Linked DNA regions of Tistrella mobilis. The protein of the gene in region 1 interacts with the protein of each later gene in a pairwise test. Links are inferred from orthologs where the notes say so. Each region holds a gene or a part of one and is shown on either strand. Other genes may lie near its edges. The genes, in order: P7L68_RS12410 and ndk.

Region 1 (15,526 bases):
GCTGCCACCGATCCGGCGAGCGCCGCCTGGCTCACGACCTCCTGCTCCATTCACGTCCTCCGTGGATCGGACGGGCCCCGGCACTGCCCGGGAAGCTGCCCCGCCCTCATTCATCGACCCGTTTGATTACCAGAGTTCGGCCGAAACCGCTGCCGTTTCACGAATTTGACACGGGGGACCGGCCGAAGCTCCGACAGTCGGACGAGGTGCGGACACCTCGTCCCCGGCCGTGAGCCGGCCACGAGATATGCCAACCCGCGTGACTTGTGAAGGGGCCATGTGAGACGGCGATGCGGTCGTTGTGGCGAATGTCATCGCGGCGCAACAGATCCCCGGTGGGAGCGCGTGCCGCACCGCAATATTCTCAATATTATACAAAGATTTACGAGAGGAAATTCACAACATGCCAATGCATTTGCCTGGACCCTGCCCTGCGTCGGACGCCATAATCGGCCCGGTCCGATCCGAAGGCATACGGACCGGGCAGCCGGCACCGCGCGTCTCCGCCGCCGATACCTGCCCCCGCAGGATGAAACCGGGCCGATGCAGCCCGATCCCTGCCCCTCCCCGCCTTCGGCCTGCACATACGAAAGGCACCTGTACCCATGACGTCGCTCGCCGATCTGTCCGCCGTTGAGCTGGGGCGGCTTTACGCCGCCGGGGACACCTCGCCCACCGAGGTGACCGAAGCCGTCATCGCGCGGATCGAGGCGTGGGAGCCGAAGCTCAACGCGACCTGGGCCTTCGACCCCGAGGCCGCGCGCGCCGCCGCCGCCGAGGCCACCAGCCGCTGGCAGAAGGGCGAGGCGCTGGGCCCGCTCGACGGCGTGCCGGTCACGATCAAGGAAAACATTGCGACCAAGGGCTGCCCGGTGCCTGTCGGCACCGCCGCATCGGACATGACCCCGGCCGCCGCCGATGCGCCCGCCGCCGCCCGGCTGCGCGAGGCCGGCAGCGTGATCCTGGCCAAGACCACCATGCCCGATTACGGCATGCTCTCGTCCGGCCTGTCCAGCTTCCACAAGCTGGCCCGCAACCCCTGGGACCTCAACACCAATCCCGGCGGCTCCTCTGCCGGTGCAGGTTCCGCGGCCGCGGCCGGTTATGGCCCGATCCATCTCGGCACCGATATCGGCGGCTCGATCCGCCTGCCGGCCAGCTGGTGCGGCATCGTCGGCATGAAGGGCACCAACGGCCGGGTGCCGGTCGATCCGGCCTATCTGGGCCGGGTGGTCGGCCCCATGACCCGCACCGTCGCCGATACTGCGCTCGCCATGTCGGTGCTGTCGAAGGCCGACTGGCGCGACGGCAGCGCCCTGCCGCCGGCCGATATCGACTGGATGGACCTGGACGGGCTTCAGATCCGTGGCCTGCGCATCGGGCTGATGCTCGACATCGGCGCCGGTATGGCACCGAATGCCGAGGTGCTGGCGGCGGTTACGGAAGCCGCACGGCGCTTCGAGGCGGCGGGTGCCGTCGTCGAAGAGGTTCCGGCGGTGCTGACCCGCGAGATGCTCGACGGTCTGGACGATTTCTGGCGGGTCCGCGCCTGGGATGATGTCGAGCGCCTGCCGGAAGCGACCCGCGCGAAGATCCTGCCCTATATCCGCGCCTGGGCCGAAAGCGGCCAGACCCGCAGCGCCCTGCAGGCGGTGCGCGGCCTGAACCGCATCTTCGAGATGCGCAAGGCCGCCGGCCGGCTGTTCAACGGCGGCGGCTACGATTTCGTCCTGTCGCCGGTCGCCCCCACCGTCACCTACCCGGCCGACCAGGCCTCGCCGCTGGACGATCCCGAGCGGCCGTTCGAGCATATCGGCTACACCGTCGTCTGGAACATGTCGGAACAGCCGGCGATCTCGGTCAATTGCGGCTACGACGCCAAGGGCCTGCCGATCGGTCTGCAGATCGTCGGCCGGCGCTTCGACGATCTGGGCGTACTGCGCATGGCGGCCGCCTGGGAGGGCATGCGCGACGAGCAGCGCCCCTGGCCGAATTTCGACTGACCGGAGCCGATCCGGGAACACCCGTCCGGCCGTCCCGCTCAACGCGGGGCGGCCGCCGCATCCGCAAGCGCGATCAGCGCTTTCGGCAGGCGCCGTGGCTGGCCGCTCGCCGGGTTCAGCGCCACGCATTTGATCCGGCCGCGCACCAGCGTCTGATCGCCGCGCGCCACCACCTGCTCGAACTCCACCCAGGCGGCCCCGCGGCCGGTGATCCAGGTCGAGACGGTCAACAGGTCTTCAAGCCGGGCGGGCGCCTGATAGTCCAGCGCCACCTCGCGCACCGCAAAGCCGAAGCCGTCATTCTCCAGCAGCGGCCGCTGATCGATGCCGCGGCGGCGCAGCCATTCGGTGCGGCCCCGCTCCATGAATTTCAAATAGTTGGCATAGTAGACGATCCCGGCGGCATCGGTATCTTCCCAATAGACCCGCACCCGGATGACATCGGGCTGAACGGCGGCGGGCGTGGTGTCCATGGGATCCTCCAAAGGGTTCGCGGCCTTCAAATGCAACCTGTGCGCCGCATTATGCGGATCGACACTACCGTCGCGCAAGATATCCCGGCGGGGGCCGCGTTCAAAGATCCGGGTCGGGGTCGGTCTCGGCGCCGGCGAACAGGTCGGCCTCGCCATCGCGGGCCGGCGGCATCAGCCCCAGATGCTGCCAGCCGCCGCGGGTCAGCACCCGGCCGCGGGGCGTGCGGGCCAGGAAACCCTGCTGGATCAGGAAGGGCTCGATCACATCCTCGATCGCATCCCGGCTTTCCGACAGCGCCGCCGCCAGGGTCTCCACCCCCACCGGCCCCCCGCCGTAATGGCGGGCGATGCAGCCAAGATAGCGCCGGTCCATGGCGTCGAGACCACGGGCATCGACCTCCAGCCGGTTCAGCGCCCGGTCGGCCACGCCGGCATCGATCGCCGCCGCCTCGGCCACGGCCGCGAAGTCGCGCACCCGGCGGAGCAGCCGACCGGCGACACGCGGCGTGCCGCGCGACCGTCGGGCAATCTCCAGCGCGCCCTCTTCGGTCAAGGGTGCGCCCAGCAGCCGGCCGCCACGACGAACGATCGAGGCCAGTTCATCGATCTCGTAATAGTTCAGCCGGAGCGGGATGCCGAAGCGCTCGCGCAGCGGCCGGGTGACCAGCCCCGCGCGCGTGGTGGCCGCCACCAGGGTGAAGCGCGGCAGATCGATCCGCACCGAGCGCGCCGACGGCCCCTCGCCGATCACCAGATCGAGCTGGAAATCCTCCATCGCCGGATAGAGGATTTCTTCCACCGCCGGGTTGAGGCGGTGGATTTCATCGATGAACAGCACGTCGTATTCGTTGAGATTGGTCAGGATCGCTGCCAGATCGCCGGCCCGTGCGATCACCGGCCCCGAGGTGGCCCGGAACCCGACCCCCAGCTCCTTGGCCACGATCTGGGCCAGCGTGGTCTTGCCCAGGCCCGGAGGTCCGTGCAGCAGCACATGGTCCAGTGCATCGCCGCGCGCACGCGCGGCGGCGATGAACACCGCCAGATTGCCCAACACCTGGCGCTGGCCCACGAAATCCGCCAGCCGTTCCGGCCGCAGCGCCGGATCCTGCCGGTCCTCGGCAAGAGCTGCGGGCTGAACCAGACGCTCGTCGCCGCTGCTCATCGCGCCAGTTCCTTGAGCGCGCCGCGAAGCAGGATCTGAACGTCGCCCGCCGCCTCACCCGCAGCTTCCGCCACCCGGCGCAGCGCCGGCTCCGCCTCCGCCTCGCGATACCCCAGATTGACCAGCGCCGACAGCGCGTCGTCGAAGGCCGCGACCTCGGGCGGTTTGCTGACCGCGGCGATGGCCTCGGGCGTCTTGATCGATTTCGCCAGCACCGCCACGTCGGCCGCACCGATGCCGACCAGCGCCGCCTTGTCCTTCAGTTCCATCACGATACGCTTGGCGAGCTTGGGACCGACGCCGGTGGCGCGGGCCGGCGCGCGGGCGTCCTGAGCCGCAATCGCCGAGGCCAGCGCGGTAGGGTCGAGCACCGAAAGCACCGCCAGCGCCACCTTGGCGCCCACGCCCTGCACCGTCACCAGCAGGCGGAACCAGTCGCGCTCCGCCCGGTCGACGAAACCGTAGAGATGAATGTCGTTCTCGCGCACATGGGTTTCTACGTGCAGCGTGGCGGCGGCGCCGGTACCGCCCAGTGCGCCCAGGGTGCGGCGCGAGGCCTGCACCAGATAGCCGACGCCATGAACGTCGATCACCGCATGATCGGCACCGATCTCGTCGACGATGCCCTTGAGCCGCGCGAACATGCCGGGTGTGGTCTCCCCTGTTGGGCCGCCCTAGCGGGCCCGGGCCGTCCAGCCGGCCCGCGTGCCCCCATGATGCGCGTGACAGATCGCGACGGCGAGTGCGTCATAAGCATCCGCACGCGCATCCCGGTCGATGCCGGGCAGCAGCCGGGCGACCATGGCGGCGACCTGCGCCTTGTCGGCGCGGCCGCTGCCGGTCAGCGCCTTCTTCACCAGGCTCGGCTCGTATTCCGCCACCACCAGCCCCGACTGCGCCGGCACCAGCAGTGCCACCGCCCGGGCATGGCCCAGCTTCAGCGCCGACATCGCATTGGCGTTGACGAAAGTCTGTTCGACCGCCGCCCCCGCCGGCTGATAGCGCTCCACCACCTCGTAGAGGCCGTCATAGAGCGTACGCAGCCGGTCGGAGAGAGCGGCCTTGTCGTCGGAGGTCACCACGCCATGGCCGACATGGGTCAGCCTGGAGCCCTCGGTGTCGATGATGCCCCAGCCCGTGATCCGAAGCCCCGGATCGATGCCGATGATGCGCATGGCAGGCAACAGCCCCTGACCCGGCTCAGCTGACCGGGCTCATCCGTTCAGCTTCGCCATCACCTCGTCGGAGACCTCGAAATTCGCGATCACCTCCTGGACGTCGTCGTTGTCTTCCAGCACCTCGATCAGCTTGAACAGGGTCTGGGCCTGTTCCTCGTCGATCGCGATGGTGCTGAGCGGCACCCAGCCGAGCTTGAACTCCTGCGGGTCGCCATAGCTGCCCTCCAGCGCCGTACGCACTTCCTGCAGCGCATCGGGCTGGGTGTAGACGACGTGGGTCTCGTCGTCGCTTTCCAGATCGTCGGCACCGGCCTCGATCGCGGCTTCCAGCATCGCCTCGGCACCCGCCACCGAAAGCGGATAGGTGATACGGCCGACGCGGTTGAAGTTGAAGGCCACCGAATTGGTCTCGCCCAGCGACCCGCCATGCTTGCTGAAGGCGGAGCGCACTTCAGAGGCGGTGCGGTTGCGGTTGTCGGTCAGCGCCTCGACGATCAGCGCCACGCCACCCGGGCCGTAGCCCTCGTACCGCACCTCTTCATAGTTCTCGCCGTCGGCACCACCGGCGCCACGCTTGATCGCGCGCTCGATATTGTCCTTGGGCATATTGGCGACGCGGGCCGCCGCCACGGCGCTGCGCAGCCGCGGATTGGAATTGGGATCGGCACCGCCTTCCTTGGCGGCGATCACCAGTTCGCGGAGCAGCTTCGTGAACACCTTGGCGCGCTTCTTATCCTGCGCGGCCTTGCGGTGCATGATGTTCTTAAACTGTGAATGACCGGCCATCTCTACCGCCAACCCTCTGGAGTCTGACCGGCAGCTCAGCAGGTTGAGCTGCCTTTTGTCCCTCGCCGGGCGGGCGCTCCCGCGCCCCTGGCCGCCGCCTCAATGGCGCCTTGCATCAACCATCGCAAGCCGCGGCTTGCGATGGTTGATGCAAAAACTTCCGCCACCGGTGGCGCCTGGCCTCCCGTGCTTCCGGACGCTTCGATAGCAGAACTCGCCGCCGGATGCATCCCCGGAGACGAAATCACGAGCGTTCAGGACCTCAACCGACCGTCTCGGCCTGCCCCTGGGGCAGGTGCAGCTGCAACAGGCTTTCCGGCATCGGCTCGGCACCGGGCCAGGCGGGGCTGAGCCGCCCGCCCACGCGCAGCGGCGCGATCGACTTCGCAAGGCCGGTCGCGTCGTCGGTCTCGATCAGCGTGCCGCAGATGGTGGCCGGTCCATTGGCCGGCAGCAGCTTCTGGCCGCGCATCTTCCGGGTGAAGCGGTCGAGCGAGGCGTTCTTGTCCATGCCGATGACGCTGTCATAGTCGCCGCACATGCCGGCGTCGCACTGAAAGGCGGTACCGCCCGGCAGAACCTGGTGATCGGCGGTCGGCACATGGGTATGGGTGCCGACCACGGCGGTCACCTGGCCGTCGAGGAAATGGCCATAGGCCATCTTCTCGCTGGTCGCCTCGCCATGCAGATCGACGAAGATGCCCGAGACGAGCCCGCCCAGCGGATAGTCGCGCAGCACCGGCGCCAGCGCCCGGAACGGATCGTCGAGCGATTCCATGAACAGGCTGCACATGACGTTGATCACCACAACCCGCCGGCCGTCGGGCAGGGTCGCCATGGTGGCCCCCCGGCCGGGCGTGCCGGGCGGAAAGTTGATCGGACGCACCAGCCGCTGGTCCTGATCGATCCAGCCCAGGATCTCGCGCTGATCCCAGATGTGATTGCCGGTGGTCAGGATGTCGACGCCGGCGGCATAGAAGCTTTCGCAGATCTTGGGCGTGATGCCGAAGCCCGAGGCGGCATTCTCCCCGTTGACGATCAACAGGTCGACGCCGAGGGCCGACCGGATGGTCGACGCATGATCGATCACCGCCTGCCGGCCGGAACGTCCGACCACGTCACCAAGAAAGAGTATCCGCACCGTTCGACCTTTCGTCTCTGCATCGTCTGTACATGGGCGCCTGGCACCGGCTGCGATACCGCCCGTGGATGGATATGAGGCGCGCCCCACGCCGCGCCCAGGGGTATTTCGGCTCACCTCACCGGGACCAGCAGGCCTTGATCGGTCAGGATCAGATCGAGCGGCCGGTCCAGCGGCCCGGCAGGCACCTCGTCCGTCACCTGGACGGCAAAGCACACACCGATCGTGAACGGCATCTGCCCGGCAGCCTCGGCCGCCGCCAGGGTCCGGTCGTAGAAGCCGCCCCCCTGCCCCAGCCGGCGACCGGCCGGGTCCACCGCGACCAGCGGCATCAGCAGCAGGTCGGGCGCACACGGGGCCGCGGTCTCGTCGGGCATCAGGATGCCGAAGGCGCCGGCCACCAGCCGGGCATCGGGCTGCCAGGCCCGGAAGCCCAGCGGCGTATCGGGCGCCGTCACCACCGGCAGGCAGAGCCCGGCGCCGGTGGCCGCCCCAAGGGCGATCAGCAGCGGCAACACGTCGATCTCGCCGCCCGCCGCCACATAGCCCGCAATCCATCGCGGCGGCCGCGGCAGCCGGGCCACAACTGCCCCCGCCTCTGCGGCAAAGGCCGTTGCGGCATCGGCACCGCCTGCCGCCTGCGCCGCGCGGCGCAAACGCCGGAAGTCGCGGCGCATGGCGGCCTTGCGGGCATCGAGTGCCGGGTCTGGCAGCCCGGGATCCTGCAGCGGAATGGTCAGGGACGGCGCTCCGGAGACAGGCCGGGACAAGACCGGCCGTAAACGGCGACGCCCCGGCCGCGAGGACGCGGCCGGGGTCGTTCGGAAACTGGCGGACGGGGACCGGCACGAAGGTTGGCGGTGAAAATCCACATGGACCCGCGTGTGCAGGTGGGCGCCGTGATCCCCGTGGCTTGGTCCGGGCGTACCGGTCCGGACGAACCGGCCGGTGCCCTATCCGCACGCACGGGGAGGGACAGCTCCCTCATGTAGATGGTATCGGTCCCTGGGATTTAGGTTGCCTCACCGAAAGGCCAGAGCCCGTCCTGTTTCGAGATTTAGAGTTTCTCGAGCCGGGTTGCAATAGTCTCGATGCGTGCCGCGAAATCATCGAGCGCCCGGGCGAGGGTCGCATCGACGTCAGCGGCGGAGCGATCGGCGGTGCGGCGGATCTTTTCCACCTCCACCCGCGCCCGGTAGAGCCCCTGTTCGGCCTCGTTGGCCTGCTCTGCCAGCAGGATCGCCGCCATCAGCATCACCCGGGCATCCACCGCCACGCTGCGGCCGCTCGCCGCCTGCTGCACCCGTTCCTCGACCTTGCGGGCAAGGGTGCGGACGCTTTCCTCCTGCCCTTCGCCACAGGCGAGCGTGAACGCCCGGCCCAGGATGCGTACCTCGACTTCGGCCATGGCTTTCTCGTCTCCGATCCGGTTCGGCTCAGCGGTCATCAAGCACACGCCCGATGACGCCCATGGCCCGGTCGATCTGCTCACCCGCCCGGCGGCCGCGATCATCTGCGCGCAGACGGGCCTCTTCAGCCTCGGTCAACGCCGCCTTCAGCCGGTCGCGTTCCGTCGCAAGGGTCTCGATCTCGGCCCTGAGCGCGTCGATCCGGGCACCGGCCGCCCCGGAAGCGGCCGCCTCTCCGGACGCCCGCGCCTGGGTCACCCGCTCGGCCGCCTTGCGACTCGCAGCATCCAGCCGCGTGAGCGCGCTCGACAGCCTCTGCCACGCCATTTCCATATTCGCCATAGATCCGGCCACCATGAAGACAGGAGGTTGCGCTTGTTCGTCGGCACGGCCCAAGCCGGGAGAACCTCGTCAGGATAGCACGGCCCGGCGCAGGGCCGGAACGCGATGACCAACCGTTGCATGGGAATCCGATCCCCATCTCCGGCAGGCCGGGACTGACGAGCTGAACCGACATCCCCCGAAAGCCGGTGCCGGCCGCCGGGGGGCGCGCACCTCGGATCGGGCGGGTTGTCCCCGCCTCGACGGCGCCCCGCCAACATAGGGAGCGGGCGCCCCCTGCGTCAATGAGTGATGCCAGGGACCATGGGCGTGATGCCAGGGACCAGGGCCGCACTGCGCCAGCGGTCACCGCCGGGCATAGGCGTCGAAGGCATAGGGACCGGACATGCGGTTGTCGATCATCTCGGGCACATGCGGCGGGATTTCGGGATGGCCGGGATCGAACAGGCCACAGGCCCTGAGTGCACCGGTCAGCGACAGCCGCGCCGGGATCCGCTCCAGATAGACCCGGACCGAACAGGGCATATGGGCCTGATCGGCCGACACCCCCAGCTTCACCCCGTGCAGCCGGGTCCAGCGCAGGGCGTAGTCCGGATAGAGCACCGTCTGGGTCAGCTCGATGCCGGCGCCGTATTCGTAATCCGACATGAACACCCGGTCCCCGGCGACCAGGGCCGCACCCTGATAACGGTAGTGGCGCCGGCCGGGCCGGTCATGCGGCCCCATGCGTTCCAGGCGCCGGTAGAAGGTCCGCCCGTCCTCCACCGAGAAGACGATCAGCCCGCGGATCACCTTCCCCTTCTGTGACATGGAATAGTAGTATTCGAAGAACATGCCGGTCAGATTGCGGACCCGGGCATCGCCCAGGGCCATCACCCGGTCGAAATGCTGGCGCAGCCGGCGGTTGGTGGTGCCCTCGTCCAGACCGCGGACCCGGACGATCTCGGCAAAATCGCGCGGCGGCAGCATCATCTCGTAGGGTTCGACGCCGAAATAGTCACAGATCTTGCGCAGCAGCGCCGGCCGCGGCGCGGAGCTGCCGGCCAGGTAGCGGTTGAGCTGGCTGCGGTTGATGCCGAGATCCCGCCCGACCTGAGAGATCGACGGCCGATACGAGCAGAGCAGGCGAAGATTCTCGGCGATCTCGGTCATCTGCGCTCTTTGATGCTGTAATCGCACAAATCTGCATCAGATTGAGCACCGAGTGCCGCATTGTCAAGCAGGGGCCCCATCGACACCATTTCATGGCAGCCTACGTGCCTTCGGCGCGATGCCCTCGGACCATCTTCGCGGGAAAGACCCATGCCATGACACCGCGCCCCCATGCCGGCCGGGCCTATACGCTCGGCATCATCACAGGCTCCGGCCCCGAAGCCGGGCTCGATCTCTGGGCCAAGATCCTGCGCCATACCCAGGCGTTGATGGGCACCAGCTTCCGCGGCGATCTGGACGCGCCGCGGCTGGTTGCGGTTTCGGAACCCGCTCTCGGGCTCTCGATGGACCTCAGGGCCAACGAGGCGGTGGTCTGGGCGGCAATGGAGCGGACGGTGCGGGAGATTGCGCCCGGGGTCGATGCCTTCGCCATTGCCTGCAATACGCTGAACTGGTACGCCCCGCGGATCGATGCGCTGCTGGCCGATATCCCCGGCGCCGGTCAGCTGGTTTCGTTTCAGGGCGTGCTCCATGACGAGATCCGGCAGAGCGGCGCATGTCGAATCGGGCTGCTGGGGGCAGCCCCGGTCGTGGCGCTCGACGACCACTCCGCCTATGCTGGCCTCGCCGCCCATGTCGCGATCGAAACCCCGGCCGACCCCGACCGGCTGCAGACGCTCATCCACGACGTGAAGCGGCTGGGTGGCGCCCATCCGTCACTCCGCCCGCGGCTTGAGGAGATCATCATGCAGATGCAGGCCGAAACCATCCTGCTCGCCTGCACCGAGCTGCCGCTGATCGCGCAGCCGGTGGCCGGGCGGCAACTCATCGACGTGACCGATGCGGTCGCGGCCCGGCTGGCGGCGCTTGCCCTCGGCCATGCCGGCATGAAGGCGGCCTGATGCGCCTGCTGCTCATCCACACCGGCGGCACCATCGGCATGGGCGATACGCCCGACGGCCTCGGCCCCGTCGACGGGCTGGTCGAGGCCGCGGTCGAGGCGCGCCTGCCCAAGAACATCCGGCTGACCACCCGCGTCTTCGCGCCGCTGCTCGACAGCGCCGATGTCGGCCCGGCGCACTGGAACCGGATGCTCGACCTGATCGACGACCATCCGGGCACGCCGGTGATCGTCACCCACGGCACCGACACCATGGCCTTCACCGGTGCCGCGCTGTCGCAGGCACTGGCGGGGCTCGGCCGCCATGTCGTGCTCTGCGGTTCCATGCAGCCGCTCGGCCGCCACGGCGATGCGGAAGACAATCTCGATCTTGCGATCGATGCCGCCCTCCGCCCCGGTGAAGCGGTGATGCTGGCCTTCGCCGGCCGCCTGATGCCGGCGGACGGGCTGGTGAAGCACGATTCGCAAGGCGCCGACAGCTTCCGGGCCATCCCGCAGGCTCCGGCCTGCCCGCCACGCCGCCGACGGTTCGGCGACCGGCGGCTTGCGATACTCTCCCTGTCGCCGGGCATTCCGGCATCCATGCTGCGGGCCTGCCTGGCTGAACTCGACGGCGCGGTGCTCAGGGTCTTCGGCGCCGGCACCGCCATGGCCGATCCGGCGGTCATCGACGCCCTGGCCGATGCCGTCAGGGCGGGCAAACGCATCCGGGCGGTCAGCCAGTGCGAACAGGGCGGGCTCGTTCCCGGCAGCTATGCCGCGGGCGCCGGTCTCTGGTCCTGCGGGGTGGAGAATGGCGGCCCGGAAACCCCGGAAGCCGCCCTCATCCGCCTCTGGCTCGGCTGAGCCTGCCAAACGAAATCGGGGGAGCCTTCCCCCGAAGCTCCCCCGATCCGTCGCCGCCGGCAGGTCCGCATCAGCGGAGCCAGGCGGCGATCTCCTCATGACTGCCGACCCCCAGCCGCAGCGCGGTCTCGGCAACCCCTGCCCCGTCTGCCAGCGCGGTCTTCGCCACCCGGGCGGCCCGTGCATAGCCGATATGGGGGACGAGCATCGTGGCCAGCACCAGCGAGTTCTCCAATGCCCCCTCGCATTGGGCGACATTCGCCTCGATACCGGTCACGCAGCGCGTGGCCAGCGTGTCCATGGCCCTGATCAGCATGCGCATGGACTGGAGCAGGTTGAGGATGATGACCGGCTCGAAGGCGTTGAGCTGCAACTGCCCCGCCTCTGCGGCCATGGTGACGGTCAGGTCGTTGCCGATCACCTGAAAGGCGACCTGGTTGACGACTTCGGGGATCACCGGGTTGACCTTGCCCGGCATGATCGAACTGCCCGCCTGCATCGCCGGCAGCCGGATCTCGTTGAAGCCCGAGCGCGGGCCCGACGAAAGCAGGCGCAGATCGTTGCAGATCTTGGACAGCTTGACCGCGATCCGCTTGAGCACGCCCGAGAAGGTGACATAGGCGCCGGTATCGGATGACGCCTCGACCAGATCGCCGGCCAGCGTCACCTTCAGCCCCGAGACCAGGGCGAGTTCGGCGACCGCACGCTCGGCATAGCCGTCGGGCGTATTGACCCGGGTGCCGATGGCGGTGCCGCCCAGATTGACCTCAAGCAGCAGTTCCGACAGCCGCGCGATGATCGCGACATCCTCACGGATCGTGGCGGCGAAGCCGGCGAATTCCTGGCCCAGCGTCATCGGCACCGCATCCTGAAGCTGGGTGCGGCCGATCTTGCGGATATGGGCAAAGGCCGCCGCGCGATCCTCGAAAGCGGCACAGAGCCGAAGCTGCGCCTCACGGAAGGCGGCGCACTGATCGACGATCGCAAGGCGCAGCGCCGTGGGATAGACGTCGTTGGTGGACTGTGAGCGGTTGACGTCGTCATTCGGGTGCAGATGGTCGTAGTCGCCGGGCCGGAAGCCCATCCGGATCAGGCCCAGATTGGCGATCACCTCGTTGACGTTCATGTTGGTCGAGGTGCCGGCACCGCCCTGGATCATGTCGACCCTGAAATGCTCCAGATGGCGGCCGTCGATGATCTCGGCCGCGACCGCCACGATCACGTCGTGCTTTTCCGGCGTCAGCACCCCCAACGCCAGATTGGCGCGGGCCGCCGCCACCTTCACCCAGGCCAGCGCCCGGACGAATTCGGGAAACAGCGACAGCGGAATGCCGGTGATCGGGAAATTGGCGATCGCCCGGGCGGTGTGTATGCCCCAGAGGCAATCTTCGGGCAGAGGCATGCGGCCAAGGCCGTCCTCTTCGATGCGCATCGTATGGTGCATCGGTCTGATCCAGGCTGTGGTGTGCGGGGGTGGGACCGGGGCCGTCCGGAGAGAACGGCCCCGGCAGTCACGTCGGGATCACTTCCAGATCGTCGGGTCCCAGGCCTTGCGATCGAGATCCAGATCGGGGAAGCGCGCGGGATCGAGCACCGGGCGGGCGACGCCGGCCTTGAGCTGGGCGCGGTAGTCGTCGATCACCCGCATCGCCACCGGGAAGAGCATGATGATCGCGATCAGATTGACCAGGGCGAGCAGGCCCATCATCGGGTCCGAGAAGAAGAACACCGACGTTGCCTGCGGCGCGGCCGCGCCCAGGAACACCATGGCCAGGATGGCGAAGCGCAGCGCCAGCACGGCGGGCTTCGACCGGGTCATCACCGCCAGGCCGTTCTCGCCCAGATAGTAGTTATAGATGATCGACGAGAAGGCGAAGAGCAGGATGGCGAGGGTGAGCAGATAGCGCGCGGCATCGCCCAGATGCCCTGCCAGCGACTGCTGGGTCAGCGCCACGCCGTCGATACCCTGGGCACCCGGAACATAGACGTCACCCAGCAGGATGATCAGCGCGGTGCAGGTGCAGATCAGAATGGTGTCGATGAACACCGACAGCGACTGGGTGATCCCCTGGCTGACCGGATGGCGGACCAGCGCGGTGGCCGCCACATTCGGCGCCGAGCCCAGGCCGGCTTCGTTGGAGAACAGGCCGCGACGCAGGCCCTGGGCAATGGCGGCACCCATGCCGCCGGCAACCGCCTGATCGAAGCCGAAAGCCGAGCGGACGATGCGCACCAGCATATCCGGCACGTCGGTGATGTTGAGCACGATGACCACCAGGGCGATGGCGATGTAGCCGAGCGCCATGACCGGCACCACAACATCCGCCGCCCGGGCAATGCGCTTGATGCCGCCGAAGATGACCAGCGCGGTCACCGCCACGATCACGATGCCCGACCAGAGGCGGTCGATGCCGAAACTGTCGTGCAGGGCGCCGGCCATGGTGTTGCCCTGGAAGGCATTGAAGCCGAAGCCGAACGAGGCCATCAGGCAGATGCCGTAGACGACGGCCAGCCAGTTATAGCGCCCGCCGAGGCCGCGGCGGATGTAATAGGCCGGCCCGCCTCGGAACCCGCCCTCGCCGTCGCGGGTCTTGTAGAGCTGGGCGAGCGTGCATTCGATCAGGCTGGTCGCCATGCCGCAGAGCGCGATCGCCCACATCCAGAACACCGCGCCCGGGCCACCGAGCGTGATGGCGACCGCGACACCGGCGATGTTGCCGCCGCCGACGCGCCCGCCCACCGAGACCAGCAGCGCCTCGCGCGCCGAGATCGCGTTCGGATCGGCATTGTTGGCGCCGCGGCCCAGTACCCGGAACATCCGCCGGAAAAACACGAACTGCACGAAGCCCGACATGATGGTCAGGAACACGCCGAACACGACGAGAATGGGGATGAGCGCCCACCCCCAGGTCAGATTGTCGATCGCTCCGAAGAACGCCGTCAGGAATTCCATCGTCTCCCTCCTGCCCCACGGCCGTAATCCGGCCCGTTTTGGATGAGCGTCATGGTAGAGAGACCCCGCACACCGCAGGATTCCGCTGTTGGCTGCGACCTGATGCAGATTGGTGCTGTTCACGCGCCAGGGTGAACCAGGCATGCCCGGGCGGCCCCCCGCCGGCCCCTGTGGGACCCGGATGCGGCGACTGCGGACCGGTGGCAGGAAGGCGCCGCGGAAATAGGCGGTTGACGGAGAGATGACACCCCGCCATCTTTGCGCCGCACGGCACTCGTTAAAGGTGGTTGACGCGGTCGCTGAGGCGTGCAATTGCCCGCGCGCACCGCAGGTCCGCTTTGCCCGTGGCGCTCCCTGCCGGCCCCGCGCCGGCCGCTGCCCCTCTTCGAACGCTTGCGTGAAGGCCCATGACCGCTCAGACGACCGATGCCACCTCGACCACCGCGCCCACGCCGCGTGACATGGCCAATGCCGTGCGCGCCCTTGCCATGGACGCCGTCGAGCGTGCGAATTCCGGCCATCCGGGCATGCCGATGGGCATGGCCGACGCAGCCACCGTGCTGTTCACCCGGTTCCTGAAGTTCGATCCCAAAGCCCCGAAATGGGCCGATCGCGACCGCTTCGTGCTTTCCGCCGGCCATGGCTCGATGCTGCTTTATGCCCTGCTGCATCTGACCGGCTATGAAGACATGACGCTGGACGAGGTGAAGAACTTCCGCCAGCTGGGCGCCCGCACCGCCGGCCACCCCGAATACGGCCATGCCTCGGGCATCGAGACCACGACCGGCCCGCTGGGCCAGGGCATCGCCAACGCCGTCGGCATGGCGCTGGCCGAGCGCCTGCTCGCCGCCCGCTTCGGCGGATCGGTGGTCGACCACTACACCTATGTCATCGCTGGCGACGGTTGCCTGATGGAGGGCATCAGCCAGGAGGCGATCTCGCTCGCGGGCCATCTGAAGCTCTCGAAGCTGATCGTGCTCTGGGACGACAACGGCATCTCGATCGACGGCCCGGTCTCGCTGTCCAGCTCGGAAGACCAGCGGGCACGCTTCGAAGCCGCCGGCTGGGCGACCGATGCGGTCGACGGCCATGATGCCGAGGCGGTCGCCGCCGCGCTCGACCGGGCGCGCAGCTCCGACAGGCCGGTGATGATCGCCTGCCGTACCGTCATCGGCTATGG
Region 2 (15,726 bases), 1.0 Mb from region 1 along the record:
GCGTATCCTTGTCGAAGCGGAAACGATAATAGAGATCGAGGTTCGGACCAGGGGTCACGACCACCCGGCCGACATAATCCGAGACCTTGTCTTCAAGTCCGCTGCCGGGCGCGAAGGTGTCGTCGGCTCTGGCCCTGAGAGACTGACCCACAAGGCCGGTAATCTGTCCGCCATCCCCGGTATAGTGGCCGACCCGCAGCCCGTAGCTCACCCGCGGCCCACCTTCGACCCGGTCATAGCCCGAGAAACGCTGGGTGGAGAACAGGTTGGTCTCGTCGAACTCGAAATCGCGGCTGTCCTCGTTCGGGATCTTCCACGAATTGCCGCCATAGGGGCTGATCACACCCATGACGATCGGCTCGATCATCTGACGGGTTTCGCCGTCGGAGCGAACCATGGGCAGGCGCCAGTCCAGCGCGATCTCTGGCAGAATGCGGCCGGCTGTGCCATTGAAGCTGCGGCCGTCCTCAGTCAGATCGTCGACGACATAGCCGTCGCCGCGCAGATTGGCGGTCAGCGTATAGATGCCACCTTCGCCGCCGATATAGCTGCGATTCCATCCGCCGCCCACCGTGGCGCGGTAGCTGTCGGTCCCATCCTGGCGCGACAGACCGGCGAAGCTGGACTCCATCCGCCACTGACCGCCGAGAGGGGCTGTACCGGGGGCACCCAGCCGGCTCCACTGCGCCATCGGCAGGGCCGTCGGCAGTTCGGATTGTCTCTGCGTATTGCGGAGCCCCTGGAACCAGTAGCCGGCAATCTGGGCGTAGTCCCGGCCGTTCAGCTCTTCGGCGTAGAGCGTCGAGGTCAGGGTTTCGCGGTTGGTGATGTCGTAGACGCGCAGCACCGTGTCGTCCCCGGCCCAGATGCCGTCAAATCCCCAGCGCCAGGTATCGTTCAGGTCGAAGCGTCCACGACCGGCGATATAGCCACGGACATTGTCGCGGGCGACATCATCCGTTGCATCCGCGATCATGCCTTCCAGCGAGTAGGCGCCGTTATCCAGGGCCCGGCGGTATTCCGCGCTGAGGCCTGATCCTTGGTCGGTCGTCCACATCGGCGTGATCGTGGCATCGGTCGTGGGATCGATCACAATATGGTAAGGGATGTCGATCCGGCTGCCGAGTGTGCTGTTGGAGCGATAGGTTGGCGCCAGCATACCGCTCCGGCGATCGACCGTGGGATCCGGATGGCTGAAATAGGGCGTATAGGCGATCGGTACGCCCAGCAATTCCAGCGTCGCATCACGATAGACGATGTCGCGGGTCTGCTCGTCATGGGTGACCTTATCGGCCTTGATCTGCCAGAGCGCCGGCCGGTCAGGCTTGTCCTCGCAGAGTTCGCAGGCGGTGTAGGCCGCTTTGTCCATCTGTGTGAAGCGGCCTTCGCGGGTGCTGCCGGCCGCGACCAGAAGCGTCTGGTCCGCCAGTCGGGCCTTGAGGTCGCGGGCGATGCCTTTCGCAAAGCCTTCGTCCAGCTGGGCGTAGCTCGCGAACATGACCGAACCGTCGGGCTCGACCATGGCCACATTGCCCTGTGCGGTAACGATGCCGTCGCGCCGGTTATAGGTCAGGCTGTCGGCTCTGACGATCCGGTCGCCCTGGGCGACTTCGACATTGCCGCGTGCGATCACGAGCTCCAGCTCGCGCGCATACTCGACCTCGTCCGCCTGAAGCAGGATCGGCTCGTCGGACGCAAGAGAGGGCAGGGCCTGGGCACGTGCCGGATCAGGCAGGGCGCTCAACACGACGATGGCGGCTGCGGCCAGGAGATCGGCGCGCAAGCGATCGAGCGTGGAGCGGCGGCGGCGGGTGGAAGCAGGTCCGGCGACCAAGGCTAGCCGTCCTCCAGATGCAACAGGGTCGCTATGCCGAACAGCGCCGCAACGCCGGCCGGAGTCCAGGCGGCCAGCACCACCGGCAGGCCTCCGGATTGGCCGAGAGCATAGACCACGCCCGTAAGGAAATACAGCAGGAAGCCGGTGAAGACACCTCCGGCAATGGTGATGCCGGCACCGCCCCTGCGGGTGAAGCGCAGGCCGAAAGTTGCGGAGATGATGACCATGGCCATCATCAGCAATGGCAGGGCGAGGACGGAGTGCCAGTAGAGCCGATGCTGCAGCGCACTAAAGCCTGCATCCCTGAGCTGCGCGATGAAACCCGGCAGCGCCCAGAACGACATGGTCTCAGGATTGGCGAAACTGTCCAGAATCTGCTCGCGCGTCATCTGAGTCGCCTGTTCCAGGGTCTCTGCGCGTTCCGGCATCCGGTCGGGCGCTGAGACGACGGCGTTCTCGATATGCCAGACCTGATTGCCCAGCGTCGCGCGCGCAGCATCGATACGGTCGCGGAAGGTCTCGTCCGGCCCGTAGCGGAAGATCGTGACATTGCCGAGGTCGGTGCCCGCCGCGGCCATGCGGGTGGCATGGATCACCACCGGCGCGCCGTCCAGCCGCTCGCGCAGCCACAGACCGCCGGGGCCGACCGACAGAAGACTGCTGCGGCCGCCGATATAGCGGGCGTCGAGCGATTCGTACCTGGATGTCATCATGGCGGCGAGCGGGTTGAAGACGGCAACCAAGAACGCGCCCAGCAGCAGTGCCACGCCGACCGGCGGTGCCATGAACTGCCAGACGGATACGCCCGCCGCCCGTGCCACCACCAGCTCATTGGTGCGGGTGAGGCGCGAGAAGGTTATCATCCCGCCGATCAGGACCGCAAAGGGGGCGATCCTCTGCAATTGGAACGGGTTCTTGAGGATCGCCATGCCGATCAGCGTCGTGACCGGCACATCATCACCGGCGGCACGGCGCAGCAGTTCGATCAGATCGACGACAAGCACCAGCCCCATCACCACGGCCAGCACCAACCCCACCGAACTCAACATATGACGGGCGAGGTAGAGACTGAGCGTGGCCGACGCATGCCGGCGCGGGGTTGACGGTGCCCGGCCCGCCCGCACACGGCCGCTATTGGATGAGGGTTGCGTCATGCCTGGGCCTTCTCCGTCGCCCTATCGGGGGCTCGGGGTGGAATCCGCTGCGGCCGGCGGCCCAGCATGAGCCAGAGGGCAGTGGCTGCGGCGCCGAGAATCGAAAGATAGAGCGGGACCGCGGCGATGGGCGCCGTAACGAGCGCCGAGGTCAACATGATGCCTGCAAGTTGCACGGCGATCATCGCGGCCGCCGCCACCGCCACCCTGGTCCAGCGACTGCGGCGGGAGAATTCGCCGGCAAGCAGTGGGCCGAGTGCAATCAGGGTGAAGGCGAGATTGTAGAGCGGCCAGGCCAGACGCTGATGCAGCTCGCTGCGCAATTCGCCGCGAAACCTCTCTGAAATGCCGGCCTCGGGGTTCAGAAGCTGCGACAGATAGCGTTCGCGCCTGTCCCGCGTGCCGGGCGATACGTCGCCCGCAACCAGCGCCAGATCCACGGTGTAGCGGTCGAAATAGAGGAAGCTCACCCGTCCGTCGGGGCTGCGCTCCTGCCGGTTGCCATCGACCAGCACGATCCGTTGGCCGGTGTCGGTGGCGACCAGGCCGCCTCTTGCCGCCATCATCGTTACAGGTATCGCCTTGTTGCGCTCATCCTGGACCAGGATGCCGGCCAGTTCCCCTGAAGGCAGACGCTCGCGCACAAAGACCGTCAGCCCCGGCACGGGCGAGTTGAACCGCCCTTCCTGGAGCAACACGGCGGCCACATCGCTGCGGATGGAGATCTGCAGTTCGCGGAAGTCCCGCGTGAAGGTCGGGACGATATAAAGCGACAGCAGATAGCCAATCAGCGCGAAAACGCCGGCCAGCATCATCGCCGGCCGGATCAGCGCCCATGGCCCCAGACCGGCGGCGCGCAGAACCACCAGCTCCCGGTCCGAAATCAGCCGGGAATAGACCGTCACCACCGCACAGAACAATGCGATCGGCATGATGATGGTCAGGAAGGTGGGCAGCAGCAGGATGGTGAGCTGAACGAAGACCAGTGCCGAGAGGCCGCGATTGACGATCAGGTCCAGGAACCGCACGGACTGCGTCAGCCAGACCACGGCGGCAAGGCCGGCGGTGATGGCGAGCGCCGGCAGCAGCAGCTGTCTGAACAGATAGCGGGTGGCAAGCGGCATGGAACCCGGCATGGAACCCCTGGGCTGGGAATCGGCTTCACCGTTCATACCCGGACGACGGACCGGGCGCGGCGAGGCATGCGGAACGGGCGGGTTGCGGCGTGTCCTGCAACGGGATGCAGGGACACCCCCCGCCGGCCGCAACTTATCTTGGCCGACGCCCAGGGTCCAGTGCCCGCCTTCGGGGAGGGCTGTGTCGGATATGCGTCACCGGTCTTCTGCCGGAGGGGCACACCGCCTATATTGCCCGGAGACACGCGCCGGCGAGTGGCCCGTTCCAGGATCACCGCCCGGCATGTCCGAGCCATGCACAGAAACCCGGAGAGGCAGGCATGACCATCAGCTTCGCGACGTCGTCGATTCCAGCCGGCGGCACCCTCGTTCTTCCCGTGTCCGAAGGTCGGGCGCTGACGCCCGCCGGACAGGCGGTCGACGAGGCGACCGGCGGCGCGCTGGGCCGGGCCATGGCGGCCACCCGTTTCGAAGGCAAGGCCGAGCAGCAGGCCGTCGTTCTGGCGCCGCACGGGGTGGGGCTCGATCGGGTCGTTCTGCTCGGCATCGGCAAGGCCGGAGAGTTTGATGCCCTGAAGGCGCTGAAGTTCGGCGGCCGGGCAGTGCGCTCGGCAGCCGGTGCTGCGGCGATTGCCGTCGACATTTCCGGGCTCGACGGGGATCAGGCTGCGCTCGCGGCCGAGGTCGCCCTCGGCGCGCGGCTGCGCGCCTGGCGGTTCGATCGCTATCGCAGCAAGAAGGAGGGCGACGATGCCCCGGTCGACCCGGCCGTCACCGTGATGAGCGGGGCCGGTACCGATGCGGCCGTCGCCTTCGAGGCCCGTCATGCGGCAGGTGACGGTGTCGATTTTACCCGCGAACTGATCTCGGAACCGGCCAACGTTCTCACGCCCCGCAATTTCATGGAGCGGCTGAAGGATCTTGCCCGGCTCGGCATCGATGTCGAAGTCCTGGACCGCGACCGCATGGCGGCTTTGGGCATGAACGCCCTGCTGGGCGTGGCGCAGGGCAGCGTCAACGAGCCCTATCTGGTCATCATGCGCTGGACCGGCTGCGAGAACGATAGCGATCCGGTGGCGTTCGTCGGCAAGGGCGTGTGCTTCGACAGCGGCGGCATTTCGATCAAGCCCGCAGGCGGCATGGAAGAGATGAAGTGGGATATGGGCGGCGCCGGCATCGTCGCCGGCCTGCTTCGCACGCTCGCCCAGCGCAAGGCGCGGGTGAACGTGGTCGGCGTGGTAGGTCTGGTTGAGAACATGCCCTCCGGAACCGCGCAGCGGCCGGGCGATGTGGTCACCTCGCTCTCCGGCCAGACCATCGAGGTCATCAACACCGATGCGGAGGGCCGGCTGGTCCTGGCCGATGCGCTGACCTATACCCGGGATCGCTTCAAGCCGTCGGCCATCATCGATCTGGCGACCTTGACCGGCGCAATCATCGTGGCGCTGGGGACCTACAACGCCGGCCTGTTCGCCAATGACGACGGTCTGGCGAATGCACTGCTCTCGGCCTCGGCCGCGACCGGAGAGGGGCTGTGGCGCCTGCCGCTGTCGGATGCCTACGACAAGGACATCAATTCCGACATCGCCGACATGAAGAATGTCGGCAAGGGGCGGGATGGCGGCAGCATTACCGCCGCCCAGTTCCTGAAGCGTTTCGTGGGCGATACCCCCTGGGCGCATCTCGATGTGGCGGGTGTGGTCTGGGGCAAGGGTGACACCGATCTGGGCCCCAAGGGGGCGACCGGCTACGGCGTGCGCCTGCTTGACCGGCTGGTCGCCGATCGTTTCGAAGCCGGCGCGTGAACGGCGGCGGAGAGGTCATGTCCGCCGATACGGCCGGGGGGCAGCCCCCCGGGGTGGAAATCGCCTTCTATCATCTGACCGTGACTCCGCTTGAGCAGGCGCTCCCCGCCCTGCTGGAGCGGGTTCTCGCCCACGACTGGCGGGCGGTGCTGCGGGCCGGGTCGGCTGAACGGGTGAAAGCACTGGACAGCCTGCTCTGGACCTACGATCCGGACAGCTTCCTGCCGCATGGCAGCCAGGGGGATCCGCTGCCCGAGCGTCAGCCCGTCTGGCTGACGGCAGGGGACGACATGCCCAATGACCCACAGGTCCTCGTGCTGGTCGACGGGATGGATCATCCCGATCCGTCGGGCTTCGTCCGGGTGCTCGATCTGTTTGACGGGCGCGACGATCTGGCGGTCTCTGCCGCACGCGACCGCTGGCGGGTGCGGAAGGCTCGCGGTTTCGCCCTGACCTACTGGCGCCAGCGACCGGACGGCCGCTGGGAACGGGCGGCCTGAAAGCCGGGCTTCAACCTGTCTGGTACAGTGGCAGATCGATCCTGAACCGGCTGCCCGCGTCAGTGGTTTCCCACCATATCAGACCGCCATGGCGCTCGACTACCGCCCGGGTAACCGCCAGGCCGAAACCGATATCGCCCGGTCGGCGTGGCGGTGCCGACCGGCTCTGAGACAGGCGGGGCATCGCCTCGGTCGCGGTGGCGGCCGTGTCGGATTGTTCTTCCACCGACATCCGGACGCGATGGTCGTTCAGACCCCAGGCCAGCCTGACGGCGGTGCGGCTCCCGACGCGCGGCTGCGGACCGGCCACCTGATCGACGACGCCGAGCAGCGCCTGGGCGAGGCGTTCCGGATCCATCATCACCATGGTGGCCTCTTCCGAGCCCGCCTGATCCGCGGGGCCGCTGACCGTCAGCCCGATATGGGGAAGATCGTTTGCGCGAGCAGCGATGGTCGCCAGCAGATCCACCAGCTTCACCGGCTGGCGCGCCAGGGTGAAGCTCCCGCTTTCCAGACGCTCCACATCCACCAGGCCGTTGATGACCGAGGTCAGGCGATCGGCATTGCGCGAGGCCATGTCGAGCAGGGCGGCCAGGCGTGGGGGGACGTCGCCGCCCAGACCATGGTTCGCCAGACGCAACGCGCCGACCAGCGCCGTCGTCGGCGTGCGCAGTTCATGGGCTGCCGCAGCGATGAAGGCCGCCTTCAACTTGTGGACGCGGTGGATCTCGCTGACATCCCGGATCAGGGCGATCACGCCGCTGAAACCGGCCGATGTCTCTCTGAGGGCAACGAAGGTCGCCTCACCATCGCGGCCGGTCGGGCTGAAGCTGCCGTCGGGATCAGGGTGGGCGATCGGGAATGCACGCCCCGCAGTTTCGCAGCCGGACAGTTCGTCGAGCAGGGCCCTGGTCATCTGATGCGCGTCGGATGGTCGAAGCAGCAGGCCGATCGGTTGCCCCTCTATGGCAGCCGCAGACACGCCGTAAAGCTGCTCCGCTGCCGGGCTGACATCGATGATCCTGCCGTCGGCATCGGCCAGCACCACGCCATCGGTGAGGTGCTTGAAGACCAGCGCCTGACGATGTCGCACATGTTCTGCGGTGATGAGGTCGGTGACATCGGCGATGGTTACCGCGCGCCCGCCATCCCTGCCGACCCGAACCCTGAGGCGCAGCCAGCGTTCGTCAGCCAGCCTGACGTCAAGGACCGGAAGCAGAGTGTTTCCGGGATCAGGGTTGCCGTTCAGAACATGTAGCAGCCGCCGGCGCATTGTCTCCGGGTCAGCCGCATTCGCCGCCAGGCCAGCCGCAAGCAAACCCACCGGCTGGCCGCGATGAATTGCCGCCATTGCGCGCGGGAGATGGCTGCGCAGGCGTTCATTCGCCACCGTCACCCGGCCATTGCGATCAATGTGCAGAAATCCATCGGACATCGCCTCGATAGCATCGCGCAACCTGCCGCGGCTTGCTCTGAGCCGGAGCTGCATGATCACCGACAACAGGGCGAGGCCGGCAACGGATGCCACGACACCGGTCGCCGAGAGCATGCTCATGGTCTGCAGTGTTCTGAGTTCGACACGTGCTGCCATGCGGGCTTCTGCCGTCCGTTCCTCGATCCTGGGGAGCACGGTGGCAAGTCGGGCGGCAATCGGTCGCAGTTCACGCACGGCCTCGCCAGTATCTGCCGTCTCGTCGATCCGGCGGAGCGCGGTGCGCAAAGCGTCCAGAACCAGCCCCCCTTCCGGCAGGGAGCGGACGATGGCACCCATGCCGGTGCCGTCGATGGCGGCGGTCAGCTCTCGCAGGTGATCCAGGCGAATGCGTGTTATGTCGGGCTCGTCGGGGACGGTACGTTCCGCAGAGGGAAGCTCTGCGACCACGGCCAGGACCGTGCGCTCGAGATCGCGAAGGGCGATCGCTGCCCGCGGGAGATCGCCCGCTGCTGCGGTGATGACGCCCCGAACCATGTCATTGCTGCGCACCAGCCCGATCGCGAAAAGCAGAAGGGCTGCGAGCATGAGCATGATCGCGACAGGCTTCAGCCACGCAATCACCGCATCCGCGGTGATCATCGATCGTCTTCCGGCGCTTCGGTGATCGGGTGCGGGGCGCGTCACTGCGCCCGGCCGGTCTTCGGTCATGACAGCTTTCCGTCCGCGGTCACATGCAGGCGGCTGCCGGCATGCGCCGTGGTGGGGATCGGTTGTGATGACCGATAGGAGAAGCAAATCCCGCGCCATGATCGCCCGGGCTGTAGCGATTATGGCGCGGGCCGCCCCTTATTGCAGACGCCAGACCCCGTCGAGATGCCGCCAGCGCGCAGGTGCCGCGAGTGCTGAATTTGCGACGGTCACCGAGTGAATACGGCCGTCAATCTCGCGGGTCCAAAAATCCAGGAATGATCGCAATTTCGGAAAGCGGGGGGCAATATCCAGAAACTGCCAGATGAAGCTCTGCAAAACCGTTGGATGATCGGGCATATGGTAAAGAATTTCTGCCGTGGTGATGCGATTGTCGCGTAGGATGGCCTCGATTTCGTTCATGACTGCACTCCTTGCGATAGATACATGCAGATTGAGCGGGGAGCACAGATATTATCTAAGAGTCGGCTGCCGAAATATTCAAGACCAAAAACATCGAGCAGGAATCTGTACGCGATATCTGTTGATTATTGGCACTCAACCAAGGCCGCTGCTGACAAGCAGGGACCGACGAGAATGGGCAGGAAACAGTCACGCCACCTTGATGCAAAACGCGATGCATTCTGCGGCGCCTGGGGGTGCGTCTCAGTCGCAGTCTGCGACGCGGGCTTCACGCCGATGATCGTCAGAGCCAACTGTCACCCGAATGACGGGCATGCAGGATCAGACGCCGCCCGCAGCATCAGCCGGCAGGCGCGTGATGATCGCAATCGGATAAGGGGAGCAGCCGGCACCGCCCGCCCTGGCGGTGTCGCGAAGTCCTCAGGCGTCGGCCAACGCCTCGGCTTCCGCCGTCTCGTAGGCCTCCGCGGCTGCAAGCCAGCGCTCTTCGGCCGCCTCGAGATCGGCATCGACCTTGCCCTTTGCCCGGGTCGCTTCGGCAACCTTGGCCTGCGGTCCGTCATAGAGCTTGGGGTCGGCCAGGATGGCGGCAAGGCGGTCGCGCTCCCGGGTCAGTTTCTCAACTTCCGCCTCAGCTTTTCGAACCATATCCTTGAGAGGCTTTAATTTTTCGCGCCGTTCGGCGGCGGCCCGGCGCTGGTCGCGACGGGTGGTACGTGCATCGGCATCACCGGCAACGCCGCCCCGGTCGGGGGTAGCGCGGGCGGTTTCCAGCAGCAGGCGCCGGTAATCGTCGAGATCGCCCTCATAGGGCCGGCAGCGGCCATCGGCGACCAGCCACAGCCGTTCTGCGGCAAGCTCCACCATGCGCCGGTCATGGGCGATGAAGACCACGGCGCCGGAATACTCGTTCACCGCCTCGATCAGCGCATCACGCGCCTCGATGTCGAGATGGTTGGTGGGCTCGTCCAGCAGCAGCAGATGCGGGGCGTCACGGGTTACGAGCGCGAAGAGCAGCCGGGCCTTCTCACCGCCCGACAGCTGTTCCACGGGCGTATCACCCCGCGCCTGTGTCAGGCCGAAGCGACCCAGATGGGCGCGCACCTTGCTTTCATGCTGGTCTGCCATTACCCGGCGCATATGCTGGAAGGCTGTTTCGCCCGGGATCAGTTCGTCGGCCTGATGCTGCGCGAAATAGCCGATCCTGAGCTTCGACGGGCGCACCATCCGGCCTGACCGCGGCTCCAGCCGGCCGGCAAGCAGCTTCATCAGCGTCGACTTGCCGTTACCGTTGGCGCCGAGCAGGGCGATCCGGTCGTCCTGATCGATGCGCAGATTGATGCCTTTCAGCACCGGTGGCGCATCGCCATAGCCGAGCGTCACATCGTCGATGGCGATGAGCGGTGGCGCCAGGGTCTCGGGCGAGGGGAAAGAGAAGGCGACTTCATAGGCAGGTGGCGGCGCGTCGGCCGAGCCGAGGCGTTCCAGCGCCTTCACCCGGCTCTGTGCCTGGGCAGCTTTGGTCGCTTTGGCGCGGAAACGGTCGATGAAGGCCTGCAGTTTTTTCCGCTCAGCTTCCACGCGCTGGGCAGATTTTGCCGCGTGCTCGCGCCGTTCGGCGCGCTGGCGCAGGAACTGGTCGAAATTGCCGCGATAGGCCATCAGCCGCCCGCCCTCGACATGGGCGATGCGATCGGTCACGGCATTCAGCAGATCGCGATCATGGCTGACCACCACAAGCGTGCCCGGCCACGAGGCGAGATGGCTCTCAAGCCAGATCGTGGCTTCCAGATCAAGGTGATTGGTCGGCTCGTCGAGCAGCAGGATGTCGGCATCGGCGAAGAGCGTGCGGGCAAGCGCAATGCGCATCCGCCAGCCGCCCGAGAAGCTTGAACAGGCGGCATTCTGCATGGCCTCGTCGAAACCGAGGCCGGACAGAATACGTGCTGCACGCGCCGGAGCGGCATGGGCGCCGATCTCCGCCAGGCGGGCGTGGATCTCTGCCTGGGCCATGCCGTCATGGGTGGCCTCTGCCTCGGCCAGCCGCGCAAGCAGGCGCGCCCGCTCCGCATCGGCACCCAGCACATGCTCGACCGCGCTTTCCTCGCCGCCCGGCGCCTCCTGAGCGACCGAGGCCATGCGCGCACCGGGTCGCAGCTCCACCGATCCGGCATCGGGGGAGATCTCGCCACGGATGAGGCGCAACAGCGTCGACTTGCCGGCGCCGTTCGGCCCGACAAGGCCAACCTTCTGGCCTTCGGAGATGGCGATGGTCGCGCCGTCGAACAGCGGCCGACCTTCGATGCGATAGACGAGATCGTTGATGTGCAGCATGGGCGATCACATAGCATGAGCCGCGAGGGCTGTCATCCGCTCCCGGATGAGGGGACGTCTGCGCTTTACCGTCATGGAGCGGCGGTTGCCCCGGCCCCGGGAAACCGTTATAAGCCGGCTCGATCGCGGCATGTCGACAAGCGCCCGGCAACGGGCCGGTCGGGGTGGCCGCGGAGACCCGTCGGTGCCGGGGATGTCCCTGCGGCACCGCTTCCTTCTGCTTCCGAGAGACGAGTTCGAGACATGGCCACCGAGCGCACCCTGTCGATCATCAAGCCCGACGCCACCCGCCGCAACCTGACCGGCCAGATCAATGCCCGTTTCGAGGCGAAGGGTCTGCGTATCGTTGCCCAGAAGCGCCTGCAGCTGACCAAGGCCCAGGCCGAGGGCTTTTACGCGGTGCACAGCGAGCGCCCCTTCTTCAACGACCTCGTCGCTTTCATGATCTCGGGCCCGGTCGTGGTCCAGGTGCTTGAGGGTGAGAATGCGGTTGCCGCCAACCGCGAGATCATGGGCGCCACCAACCCGGCCAATGCCGCCGAGGGCACCATCCGCAAGGATTTCGCTGAGTCGATCGAAGCCAACTCGGTTCATGGTTCGGATTCGGCCGAGAACGCGGCGATCGAGATCGCCTACTTCTTCGCCCAGACCGAGATCGTCGGCTGATCCGACGCCTTCGGGACGAAGAAAAGGGCCGCGTGGCACAAGCCGCGCGGCCCTTTTTCATATCAATGACAGCCCGGCGTCAGCCGAGGGCGGGTGGCGAGATCAGCACCGAGTTGATCGCCACCGGATCGGTCAGGTGTTCGACATGGCCCGACTCTGCCAACCGCACGTCGCCGGCGGCAACCCAGCGCAGGGCGGCGGGGTAGATCCGGTGTTCGGCGGCGTGGATGCGCTTCGCCAGCGCATCATGATCGTCACCCGGCAGCACCGGTACCGCGGCCTGAACCACGATCGGCCCGGCATCCATTTCCGGAACCACGTAATGCACGGTGACGCCGGTGATCCGCACGCCGGCCGCCAGGGCATCGTCGATCGCGCGCGCCCCCTTGAAGGCCGGCAGGATTGAGGGGTGGATGTTCAGCATCCGCCCGGTCCAGGCCTCGACAAAGGGGGCGGTCAGGATGCGCATGAAGCCGGCAAGACAGACCAGTTCGATCCCGCGCGCCTCAAGCTCGGCGTGAAGAGCGGCATCAAAGGCAGCCCGGTCGGGAAAGGTCCTGTGATCGATGACCACCGCCTCGATACCGGCCGCGGCAGCCCGCTCCAGCCCGTAGACCCCGGGCCTGTTTGAAATCACCAGCCGGATCCGGGCCGGATGGTCCGGATCGGCGGCGACCGCATCGATCAATGCCTGAAGGTTGCTGCCCGATCCGGAGATCAGGACGGCGACGTCACGCTTGGCCATGCGGCCTCCATGTTCTCGATCGCAACCAGGGCCTCGCCCGCTGCACGCGGCACCAAGCGACCGATCACCCGGGCATCCTCGCCGGCGGCGCCGAGGGCTGCGACCACGGCCTCTGCCTCTGCCTCGGCCACCACCACCACCATGCCGATGCCGCAATTGAAAGTCCGGGCCAGTTCGTGGCCCGACAGCTCACCCGCCCGGGCCATCCAGCGGAACACCGGCGGCAGGGTCCAGAGGGCGGCATCCAGATCGGCACCGACGCCTTCGGGCAGCACCCGCGGGATGTTTTCGAGCAGTCCACCGCCAGTGATATGGGCCAGCGCCTTCACCCGGCCGGCGCGAATCTCGGGCATCAATGCCTTGACATAGATCCGGGTGGGGGTGAGCAGGGCTTCGCCCAGGCTGCCCGCCGTGGTTTCGAACGGGGCCGGTGCGGCATAATCGAAGCCGCCATCGGCGACCAGCTTGCGGACCAGCGAATAGCCGTTCGAATGCACGCCGGAAGAGGCGAGCCCGATCACTACGTCGCCGGCGCCGACATCTTCGCGCGGCAACAGGGTGCCACGTTCGGCGGCACCCACCGAGAAGCCGGCAAGATCGTAATCCGACCCGGAATAGAGGCCGGGCATCTCGGCGGTCTCGCCGCCGACCAGCGCGCAGCCCGCCTGGTCGCAGCCTTCGGCGATGCCCTCGATCACGTCGGCCGCAAGCGGCACCGAGAGCTTGCCGGTGGCGAAATAGTCCAGGAAGAACAGCGGCTCGGCGCCCTGGACCACCAGGTCGTTCACGCACATGGCGACCAGATCGATGCCGATGGTGTCGTGACGGCCGACAGCCTCGGCGATCTTGAGCTTGGTGCCGACGCCATCGGTGGACGAGACCAGGATCGGATCCTTGAAACCCGCCGCCTTCAGGTCGAACAGCGCGCCGAAGCCGCCGATGCCGCCGGCAACGCCTGACCGCTTCGTGCGGGCGGCGGCAGGCTTGATCCGGTCGACCAGGGCATTGCCGGCGTCGATGTCGACGCCCGCATCGCGATAGCGGTCACGTGCCCCGGCGGGGGCGGCGGGGGTCTGTGCGGTGCGGTCGTCGCTCATCGAAGGCATCGCCTCTGAGTGTCGTGGTCCGGGGGCAGCCATCACGCGTCCGGTACCGCGTGCTGCGGCAATCCCGTGTCGTGAAGCTGATTTCCGGGCGAGATGGTTTTCAGCGCGCCGGCTCTCGACTAGAGTTGCCGTCGAACAAGAACGGCGGGCGGCCCGGCGGGCGGTCCGGCGCGGTGAACATACTGCAACGATCGGCGTTTGCAATGCTAGCAATGCAGCCAGGCCACGCTGTACCCGGCCTTTCCGCCTTCAGTGGCGTCCGACCCATGCTCCGGCTCCTCGTGCCGGTACTCGCCGCCCTTGCCGTGGCGGTGCTCTGTCTGGCCGCGTCCGGTGCGGCTCTGGCGCAAAGCCGCGCTCAGGTCTACACCCAGGACGGTGTCGCGGTCGATGAAGCCGCGGGTAATGCCAATGCGGCACGCGAAAAGGCGCTTGCCGTTGGTCAGCGCAAGGCGCTGGACATGCTGCTGCGCGGCATGACCGATCCGCGCGATCACGGCCGCCTGCCGCAGCCCCCCGACGATCAGCTGCTCCGGCTGGTCCGCTCGATCGACGTTTCGAACGAAGCGGTGGCGCCGCAGCGCTATCGTGCCACCCTGACCGTGCGCTTCGATGCCGAGGGCGTGCGCGGCCTGCTGCGCAATGCCGGGATCGCCTTCGCTGCTGCCGATCAGGGCCTGTCGCTGGTGGTCCCGGTGATCCGTACCGATGACGGTATCTACTGGGATGACGGCTGGTGGCGTGCCGCCTGGGAACAGGCCGTGGGCCGGGGCGGGCTGATCCCCATGCTGGTGCCGCTCGGCGATCTTGCCGACCGTCAGGCCCTGCCGGCCGATGGTGCCTCGCTCGCCGATGATGTGGCCAAGGGCGAGCTGGCGAAGCGTTACGATGCCGAGGGTGTCTGGGTTGCCGAGGCTCAGGTGACCGGCAGCCAGCTTCAGGGCCGGATGACGGCTGCCGATGGCAGCGTTTATACAGCCAACGGCCAGATTGCCGGCGACAACGGTGTCACGACGGCAGCCGAGGCGGTGGTTGCCCAGTTGTTGGATCAGGCGCGTAGCGGCTGGCGTGCGACCAACATCGTCGACTACAGCCGGCGAGAGCGCCTGGATGCGGTGGTGCGTTTCGCCAATCTGTCGGTCTGGGCCGAGATCCGTCGCCGGCTGACGGCGCTCGCCATGATCGAGAAGGTCGAGGAGACGCTCCTGTCCAATGTCGGTGCCGAGATCACGATCCGCTATTACGGCGATCGTGACGGGCTGCAGGCGGCCTTGACCCGCCAGAATCTGGCGCTGGTACCCCTGGGTGTGGATTGGGAACTGGTCGATCGCATCCGCAATCCCGATGCCGGCATGCAGCCTGTGCCGCCTCAGAACTCCGGTCTTGCTCCCTATGGCGGCGTGGCGCCGGCCACCACGTCCACCTCGCCGGCGGCAGGCGGGGCGGCGACCACCGGCGGTGCGCCGGCCACAGGTGGCAGTATACCGGGCGCGGCCGGGCCGGGCGGCGGCGTGCCGCCGCGCACGGTGGGGACCGGCGGCTGATCCGTCATGGCCCCGGACCTGCGCCAGCTGCCCAACCTGATCACCACCGCCCGCATCCTGATGGTGCCGGTGGTGATCTGGCTGATCCTGAAGGGCATGGTGGCGGAGGCCTTCTGGATTTTCCTCCTTGCCGGATTTTCCGACGGGCTGGACGGTTGGATCGCCAAGCGCTTCGATGCCAAGACCGAGCTGGGCGCCTGGCTGGACCCGATTGCCGATAAGTTGCTGATCGCCGGAACGTTCATCGCCCTCGGCTGGCAGAATCTGGTGCCGGCCTGGCTGGTGATGCTGGTGGCCTCGCGCGATGTGTTGATCATGGGGGCGGTGATGCTGGGCCAGACCATGGGCCAGCCC

Evidence for each region.
Region 2: the proteins of P7L68_RS12410 (region 1) and ndk interact in binary tests that used the Escherichia coli proteins (3 or more experiments, as listed by UniProt). The link is inferred for Tistrella mobilis from one-to-one orthologs.

The regions. Positions count from the first base shown.
Region 1 is NZ_CP121017.1:1,449,114-1,464,639, reverse strand. What follows is about bases 5,639-8,385. They hold P7L68_RS12410 (5-formyltetrahydrofolate cyclo-ligase), read right to left. Parts: upstream 7,421-8,385; coding sequence 6,857-7,420; downstream 5,639-6,856. Other genes in these bases: P7L68_RS12400 (hypothetical protein), read right to left, coding at 8,180-8,385; P7L68_RS12405 (cell division protein ZapA), read right to left, coding at 7,801-8,151; P7L68_RS12415 (YmdB family metallophosphoesterase), read right to left, coding at 5,865-6,743. Also shown: protein TolQ, read right to left, coding at 1-50; P7L68_RS12445 (amidase), read left to right, coding at 606-2,003; ybgC (tol-pal system-associated acyl-CoA thioesterase), read right to left, coding at 2,042-2,476; Holliday junction branch migration DNA helicase RuvB, read right to left, coding at 2,577-3,638; Holliday junction branch migration protein RuvA, read right to left, coding at 3,635-4,282; crossover junction endodeoxyribonuclease RuvC, read right to left, coding at 4,313-4,813; P7L68_RS12420 (YebC/PmpR family DNA-binding transcriptional regulator), read right to left, coding at 4,853-5,602; more of P7L68_RS12400, read right to left, coding at 8,386-8,479; P7L68_RS12395 (helix-turn-helix domain-containing protein), read right to left, coding at 8,840-9,646; P7L68_RS12390 (aspartate/glutamate racemase family protein), read left to right, coding at 9,802-10,548; P7L68_RS12385 (asparaginase), read left to right, coding at 10,548-11,393; P7L68_RS12380 (aspartate ammonia-lyase), read right to left, coding at 11,464-12,837; P7L68_RS12375 (alanine/glycine:cation symporter family protein), read right to left, coding at 12,916-14,346; tkt (transketolase), read left to right, coding at 14,754-15,526. UniProt on the Escherichia coli protein: Involved in the removal of 5-formyltetrahydrofolate.
Region 2 is NZ_CP121017.1:2,462,893-2,478,618, reverse strand. Bases 10,319-13,265 are described here. They hold ndk (nucleoside-diphosphate kinase), read left to right. Parts: upstream 10,319-11,554; coding sequence 11,555-11,977; downstream 11,978-13,265. Other genes in these bases: purM (phosphoribosylformylglycinamidine cyclo-ligase), read right to left, coding at 12,695-13,265; purN (phosphoribosylglycinamide formyltransferase), read right to left, coding at 12,057-12,722; P7L68_RS17025 (ABC-F family ATP-binding cassette domain-containing protein), read right to left, coding at 10,319-11,311. Also shown: P7L68_RS17060 (LPS-assembly protein LptD), read right to left, coding at 1-1,834; LPS export ABC transporter permease LptG, read right to left, coding at 1,837-2,991; LPS export ABC transporter permease LptF, read right to left, coding at 2,988-4,127; P7L68_RS17045 (leucyl aminopeptidase), read left to right, coding at 4,448-5,932; P7L68_RS17040 (DNA polymerase III subunit chi), read left to right, coding at 5,950-6,432; P7L68_RS17035 (PAS domain S-box protein), read right to left, coding at 6,443-8,674; P7L68_RS17030 (usg protein), read right to left, coding at 8,714-8,977; more of P7L68_RS17025, read right to left, coding at 9,398-10,318; more of purM, read right to left, coding at 13,266-13,819; P7L68_RS17005 (DUF2066 domain-containing protein), read left to right, coding at 14,095-15,372; P7L68_RS17000 (CDP-alcohol phosphatidyltransferase family protein), read left to right, coding at 15,379-15,726. UniProt on the Escherichia coli protein: Major role in the synthesis of nucleoside triphosphates other than ATP. The ATP gamma phosphate is transferred to the NDP beta phosphate via a ping-pong mechanism, using a phosphorylated active-site intermediate.